2 regions of the Agrobacterium sp. 22-3639C2 genome follow, and region 1 is predicted to be linked to the other one. Evidence: riboswitches for the same ligand, from Rfam matches in the RefSeq annotation. Region 1 holds a riboswitch; the other holds the start of a gene.
The links. Region 1 has a riboswitch for cobalamin ahead of ACQZ6D_RS23760 (DUF1636 family protein). Riboswitches for the same ligand answer to the same signal wherever they lie in the genome.
Positions count from the first base shown of each region.

Region 2: it holds a riboswitch for cobalamin, as region 1 does, so the genes downstream of both, ACQZ6D_RS13480 (CbtB domain-containing protein) here and ACQZ6D_RS23760 (DUF1636 family protein) in region 1, are expected to answer to the same signal.

Region 1 is NZ_JBNWDB010000006.1:87,215-90,929, reverse strand. It holds gene cobN (cobaltochelatase subunit CobN) at 1-954, opposite strand, end outside; gene cobW (cobalamin biosynthesis protein CobW) at 960-1,997, opposite strand; gene ACQZ6D_RS23760 (DUF1636 family protein) at 1,994-2,380, opposite strand; cobalamin riboswitch at 2,536-2,750, opposite strand; gene cobO (cob(I)yrinic acid a,c-diamide adenosyltransferase) at 2,877-3,494, shown strand; gene ACQZ6D_RS23750 (cobyric acid synthase) at 3,496-3,715, shown strand, end outside.
Region 2 is NZ_JBNWDB010000003.1:103,247-106,961, reverse strand. It holds gene ACQZ6D_RS13490 (c-type cytochrome) at 1-137, shown strand, start outside; gene ACQZ6D_RS13485 (c-type cytochrome) at 224-1,144, shown strand; cobalamin riboswitch at 1,236-1,460, shown strand; gene ACQZ6D_RS13480 (CbtB domain-containing protein) at 1,628-1,810, shown strand; gene ACQZ6D_RS13475 (CbtA family protein) at 1,821-2,537, shown strand; gene ACQZ6D_RS13470 (hypothetical protein) at 2,542-2,856, shown strand; gene ACQZ6D_RS13465 (type 1 glutamine amidotransferase family protein) at 2,962-3,528, opposite strand; gene ACQZ6D_RS13460 (GNAT family N-acetyltransferase) at 3,550-3,715, opposite strand, start outside.

The sequences.
Region 1 (3,715 bases):
CACATGCATGGCAAGATCGGAAGGGTTGAGACCGCGCGCATTTTCCGCCCAGCCGTCCCGTCGCGTCGTCGCCATAACCACCTGAAACACCGGCACGCCGAGGCGGTCAAACAGGGTTTTACCGCTGTCGTCCATTTGACTGGCAAAAGCCGTGGCGGCAACGATGGCGGCGGGCTGGAGTTCGGGCAGTACGGTTTCGAGAAAGCGGATCGCCTCCCCATCCTTGAGGCCGCTGACGAAAATCGGCAATGGCGCAAAACCGCGCTGAGAGAGCGCGTGAAAAAGCGCATCCACGGGCGCCGCATCGGCAGCAAGAAGCATGGAGCGGTAAAAGAGAATGGGAAGGACAGCTGCACCGGCGGGAAAACCGGCGCAGGCTTCCGCCTGATCCACGACGCCGTTACCCGGCCGGTAAAAGCCGGCTTTCGGCAGCGGTTGAGCCTCGATATCTGGCCATGCGCCACCACTTACAAGGGCAGCAAGACCAATGGCAAGCCGGTCCATATTTTCCCGCCCACCCTCGCGGAAGAAGGCGAGGACGGACGCCAACGTCTGGCGATCAACAGTCGAGGCCGCTTCGAGCTTTTCGTCTCTCTCACTGCATTCACCCGGCAGGAGCATAAGTTTTATGCCACGTCGCCGCGCCATCGTGCTGAGCTGATCGACGCCATAGCGCCAGCGTTCCGCGCCGCCGAGAATCCGGATAAGGATGACACGGGCATGTTCGGCCGTCTTTTCGATCCACAGATCGACCGACATCGGATGCCGAAGCTCGGAGAGGTTGGCAGCGGACAGGGACGGAAGCGCGCCCTCTGCCTGCCGCCATGCCTGTTCCAGCCCGGCAAGATCGCTTGCCGAAAAAGACAGCATCACCACATCCGATCGCGGCTGGTTGAGATCAACCGGCTCGATCAGGTCGTCCAGAGACGAAGATGTGGTGGCGAGAATGTGCATTTCTATCAGGCGGCCAGCATCTGTTCGATCTTTTCGCGGTTGAGGCCCTTTTCGCCTATGACGACGAGGCGGCTGCGGCGCTCTTCACCGGCCGCCCAGGGACGGTCATAATAATGGTTGACGCGGCTACCGACTGCCTGCACCTGCAGGCGCATCGGCTTGGTGGATACTTCGACGAAACCTTTGATGCGCAGAACATTTTCCGCAGCCGCCGTCTCGGCGATACGAGCCGCCAGCGCTTCCGGATCGGTCACGGCCGGCAGGTCGATGACGAAGCTGTCGAAATCGTCATGTTCGTGGTCGAGTTCACCATCGTGATGGGTGCGGCGGTTTTCGATATCCTCTTCAACCGCAAGACCGAGGCCGATCAGCACGGCCGGATCGATGACGCCATTCGAGGCGACGACGATCTTTGCGGCCCGCGGCAAATGCTCGAGAATATGAGCCTTCGCCTTTTCCAGACCGGCGCTATCGAGCAGATCCGCCTTGGTCAGCACGATAAGATCGGCACAGGCGATCTGGTCCTCGAAAACCTCTTCGACCGGATCGTCGTGATCGAGGGCTTCGTCATTTGCGCGCTGGGCGGCAAGGGCTTCCATGTCATGCGCCACCTGACCCTCGGCAAGGGCAGCGCCATCCACCACGGCAACCACAGCGTCAACCGTCACGCGGCTCTTGATGGCCGGCCATTGAAATGCCTGCACCAGCGGCTTGGGCAGGGCAAGGCCGGAGGTCTCGATGAGGATGTGCTCCACCTTCGGCTGGCGGCTCAGAATCTGTTCGATGGCCGGCTGGAAATCATCCGCCACCGTGCAGCAGATGCAGCCATTGGCCAGCTCAACGATGTTTTCCTCCGGGCAGCTCTCAATGCCGCATCCCTTGAGGATATCGCCATCGATGCCGATATCACCGAATTCGTTGACGATGATGGCAAGCCGCTTGCCATCAAGCTTTTCGAGGAGACCGCGCAGCAGCGTGGTTTTTCCAGCCCCCAGAAAGCCGGTGACGATGGTGCAGGGAACGCGGTCCAGAAGGGTGCTCATGATCTCTCCTCGGTAAAATCGAATGGGGGAATGCGCGCCACCATGCCGCGCTTCAATGTGTCGGGGCGGCAGCGCCAGGGCATCAGGCCATCTGCGGAGGCGGCCAGCATTTGTGCGCCCGTGAGCAGGTCTTCCGCATCGTTGGGCGTCAGCCCGCCGAATACATAGGACCAGCCATCGGCACCGCGCAGCACGGCACTGAGGCCTCGTTTGCAATTGGCAAGGCAATTGACGGAGCGAACATCGATGCCGGAGTCACGCGCTTTTGCGATGGCAGCTTCCGCAAGGATGGTGCCGGGGCGCGGCTCCGCATTGGGATCGGTGTCGTCGCGACAGCTTCGGCAGACAAAAACGACCACGCCGGAAGCTGTGTTGACTTCCATTGTCCCGTCCGCACAAGAAGATGTTGTGGTAATATCCAAACCGTTCCGCTTTCCGCGCCTTTAAACTCATCGGGGTGCGGATGTCGAAAACAGCGCACTGAAAAGCGCGGCTGCAAATCAATTCGACCGGCTGACCGGAGCACCCCGCCCGGGAGACGTTTTTTCCTGAAACGGCAGGTCTCCTGGCTTGCGGCTTTAAAACACCCTGCACCACCTTCCCGGGCCAATTTTATGGTCCAGTGGCTTCATAGTGCGGGCTTACCGCTTACAGTTGCGGGGGCAGCCACGGAATGACCCGTTATGGGGTGGAACCGTGTTCCCTCTTAGCTTTTCCCGTTGCCGGGAAAAGACCGTCAGTGCCTTACCCTTAGGCTGAACGGGCGTGACGGTCAATGCTGCCGGCTTGTCGATTGCCGGGTGCGGCAAATTGAGTATAGTCGCCGCTCCGAATGGCGGGGCATACGGTCCCGCGCCGCTGGACGAGAAGGAAAACGCGATGACACGCGATATCAGCGACAGCGAAGCCGAACGCCACCGGCAGAAAATGGTCAACCGCAAGACGGTTCAGGATGCCGAAGTCGCGGAAAAGACGATCGAAAAAGGTCTGCTGATGATCAATACCGGCCCTGGCAAAGGCAAATCCACGGCCGCTTTCGGCCTTGCTTTGCGCATGCTCGGCACCGGGCGGCGGGTCGGCGTCGTGCAATTCATCAAGGGCGCATGGTCGACGGGTGAACAGCAGGCCCTGACTTTGTTCGGCGACAGGGTGGAATGGCGCACCATGGGCGAGGGGTTTACCTGGGACACGCAGGACCTGAAGCGCGATGTCGCGGCAGCTACAAAGGCCTGGGAGGAAGCGAAAGCACTGATGGCCGACGAAACGATCGGATTGCTGGTTCTCGACGAACTGAACATTGCGCTCCGCTATGATTACCTGCCGCTGGAAGAGGTCGTCGAAACGCTTTCCAACCGTAGATCCGATCTGCATGTCATCGTTACCGGCCGCAACGCCAAACAGCCGTTGATCGACGCTGCCGACATGGTGACGGAAATGACCCTCGTCAAACATCACTTCAAGGCGGGCGTAAAGGCGCAGGCCGGGATAGAATACTGACATGACTGCACGTGTGCTGATGTTTCAGGGAACCGGCTCGGATGTCGGCAAATCGCTGATGGTGGCTGGCCTTGCCCGCGCCTTCATCAGGCGTGGCCTGTCCGTCATGCCGTTCAAGCCGCAGAACATGTCGAACAATGCGGCGGTCACCGCCGATGGCGGCGAGATCGGTCGCGCGCAGGCGCTGCAGGCGCGGGCGGCAGGCGTTCCGCTGTCGGTTC
Region 2 (3,715 bases), on a different contig from region 1:
AGGCCGCCAAGCTCGGTGCCGATGCGGACAAGGTCCTCGCCAGCCTTCCCGCCGATCAGGCAGGCGTCACCGCCGCCATGCAGACCCTCGGTGCCGATTGTGGTGCGTGCCACCAGACCTACCGTCTGAAGAAGTGATCCTATTAAGAACGCCGCTTCCCGGCGGCGTTTTTTTCAGCGGGAATGATGCCTGATCTCATCAGGTGATAATGGGGAGAGGGGTCATGGCCTCCATTTGGACGAAGCTCGCGGGCGGGATCGCGGTGGCGGCCATTGCCGGTTTCGGCATTTTCGCCTGGGTCACCGCGCCTGTGCGTCAGGCACCCAGCCACTGGGTGAGCCTTGGCGAGCCGGACCTTGCCAATGGCGAAACGCTGTTCTGGGCGGGCGGCTGCGCAAGTTGCCATGCGGCACCAGATGCCAAGGGCGATGCGCTTTTGACGCTTTCGGGCGGGCAAGCGTTGAAAAGCCCCTTCGGCACCTTCCATGTGCCCAATATTTCCTCCGATCCGCAGCATGGCATTGGCGGCTGGACGCTTTCGGAATTCGGCGATGCGATGACGCGCGGCGTCGGCAAGAACGGCGAACATCTCTATCCGTCCTTCCCTTACGCCTCCTATGCCCGCATGACGCAGAAGGACATCAACGACCTCTTCGGTTATTTGCGGGTTCTGCCCGCCAGCCAGAATGACGCGCCGGATCATGAACTGCCGTTCCCCTTCAACATGCGCATGGCATTGGGCGGCTGGAAATTCCTCTATTTCGATACATCCGCGCCACCCCGCGTCGAGCTTGCCGATGCCAATGCCGAATTGCTGCGCGGCCAATATCTGGTGGAAGGCCCGGGCCATTGCGGCGAATGTCACACGCCGCGCAATGCGCTTGGCGGTTTTCTCGATGGCAAATGGCTGGCCGGTGGTCCAAATCCCGAAGGCGAGGGCCGGATTCCCGATATCACCCCCGGCTCGCAGAGCGTCGGAAGCTGGGAGGCGGCCGATATTGCCAACTATCTGGAAACCGGCTTCACCCCGGAATTCGACAGCGTCGGCGGCTCCATGGTCAAGGTGCAGCAGAATATGGCGCATCTGACGGCCGAAGACCGCAATGCGATCGCCGCCTATCTGAAGGCCATCCCGGCACGGTAGCCCTTTGCCGTCATGCCGGACTTGATCCGGCATCCAGCCGCGGCGCGCAATTCTCACGCCGGCCTGCCATTGACTCCCACCCACACCCATCGGATAACGATCCTGTGATGGTTCCTTCCGGGCGTTCCGGAAGGTGAAAAGGGAACACGATAGGGAGACATCCTCATTCGTGGCTGCCCCCGCAACTGTGAGCGGAGAGCCTGAAACGAAATGCCACTGGTAAGCATCTCGCCGGATATGGACGAGGGCAATGCCGGGAAGGTGTTTCAGGTTTTGACCCGTAAGCCAGGAGACCTGCCATCACGGAAATGTCCATGCCGGCGGGGTGTCCGGAAGAGCGGAATTTCAGGGTGGTGGTGCTTGAACGTGCCGCCCTGTGTCAGTCTCGTATCCCCGTGGTGAAGTGTATCGCATGCGGCTGCACGGCGTTTTGCCGTTCCGCCGCGTCTAAAGGCGCGGGGTCGCGCCGTAAGAGGGGTCACCATGTCCATCAACCAGAATACGGCAAATGCCGCCGTTTCGGCAAAAACGGGCAGCTTCGCGCAATCGCTGACGGCGATCGTGCTTGGTCTGTTCGTCGTCGGTTTTGTCGGCTTTTCGCATGTGGAAGCCGTTCACAACGCCGCGCATGACACACGTCATGCCAATGCTTTCCCTTGCCATTGAGGGGGAAAGCATGTCGTTCTTTCGCAATATCGTTTTTACCGCCGTCCTCGTCGGCATCGTTGGCGGCTTCGCCGTTTCGGCCATGCAGGCTTTCGGCACCACGCCGCTGATCCTGAAGGCGGAAACCTATGAAAATGCCGGTGGCGAAGCGCCCCACAGCCATGATGCTCCGGCCACGACCGGCGCTGCCGTTCCCGCGCACGAACATAATGAGGAAGCCTGGTCTCCGGCCGACGGCTTCGAGCGCACCGCCTATACGGTCGCCGCCAACGTGCTGACCGCCATCGGTTATGCGCTGGTGCTGACCGGCCTCATCTCGCTGCGTGGCACCGATGCCGGCTGGCGCGAAGGCCTTTTGTGGGGTGTGGCCGGTTTTGCCGCCGTCATGCTTGCGCCGATGATCGGCCTGCCGCCGGAACTGCCGGGCAGCCCGGCGGCCGCGCTTGAGGCGCGTCAAATCTGGTGGCTTTCGACGGTTGCCGCGACCGCAGGCGGCATTGCGCTGATCGCATTCCGGCGCGAACCCTGGGCAATCGTGCTCGCACTGGTGTTGATCGTTGCTCCACATGTGGTGGGCGCGCCCCTGCCGCCGGAAGGTGAACATGCGCTGGCACCGCTGCCGCTGGAACGACAGTTCATCGTCGCCGCCACCGTGACCAGCTTTGTCTTCTGGGCCTTGCTCGGAACATTGAGCGCGTTTTTCCTGAAGCGCTTCCAGCAGGCTTAAATCCATGCAGGACGCAGCCGAATGGAGTGAGGAACTCGACGCGCTGCGTTTTGCCGTTCCCGGTCACGGCGCTTTCTGCGCCGTGCATCGCCTTGCTTTCAAGGCAGTCCTTGGCGTCAGCCCGGAACGGGAAGCGGCGCTCGCCTATTTTCATGAGAATGAGGCTGCCTTTACGGTCGCAGCCCTTGCCAAGATAAAACGCTCGGCTTTGCCGGCCGGTCGCAGTCTGCATCTCAACAGCCGCGATATCCGCCGTGCGATTGCGGGGGAGGGCGGGGATGTCGCGCCCCGTGTCTGCCGGGTGCTTGATCAGGGGTGATTTGTGATGGTCTCGCGGCTTAACTTCCCCACCACCCTCATTCCTGTGACAAGCACAGGAATGAGGGTGGGAGGATCCGCAAAACTCTCGATGCCAAGGTGAGCCTCACCGGTGCTCCGCCGCAAAAACCTGAAGTTCCGCCTCGGCTTCCGGACCAAAGAGGCCGAGGTGTTTCAGAATTTCCACTGCGAAACTGACGGGTGCACTGCCGGCTGCGGTTACGATGCCGCCATCGCTGACCGCCTTCGGCTGGTCGCGATAGAGCGCTTCGCCGCGATAGGACGGATAGGCCTTGTGAGAGGCGAGCGAATTGCCGGTATGGGCGACGTCATCAAGGGCGCCCGTGCCTGCAAGCGCGCTGGCAGCCGCGCAGATGCCGGCAACCAGCCGGCCCTTCTCGCGAAACCGCTGTGCCAGCCCGCCAAGATCGACAGCCGTTCCCTTTTCCCAGCTGAGGCCGCCGGGAATGACGAGCGCATCGATGTTAGCAGGATCAAGCGCGTCATAGGATGTGTCGGGCGTAACGTTGAGCCCGCCCATTGAAACCACGGGCCGGCCGTCCGGGGTTGCGTAAACGATCTCGACGCCGAGATAGCCGCGCGCGGCGGCGGCAAGCAGCGCCGGTTCCCAGTCCGCAAAATCCTGCGCAAGCGCAATGGCAATCCGTGTCATGACCGTCTCCGAAGGTTGCAATCAGGCGATAGACTGCATGTAGCGCATGCCGGTGACCGGGCGCGGCGCGAAATCCATGCTTTCGTAGAAACGATGCGCGGCGACATTGCCGGTCGTGGCGCTGACGGAAAGATAGTCGCAACCGAGGCGCTTGGCGATATCGCGGGCGCGGGAAACCAGGTGCTGG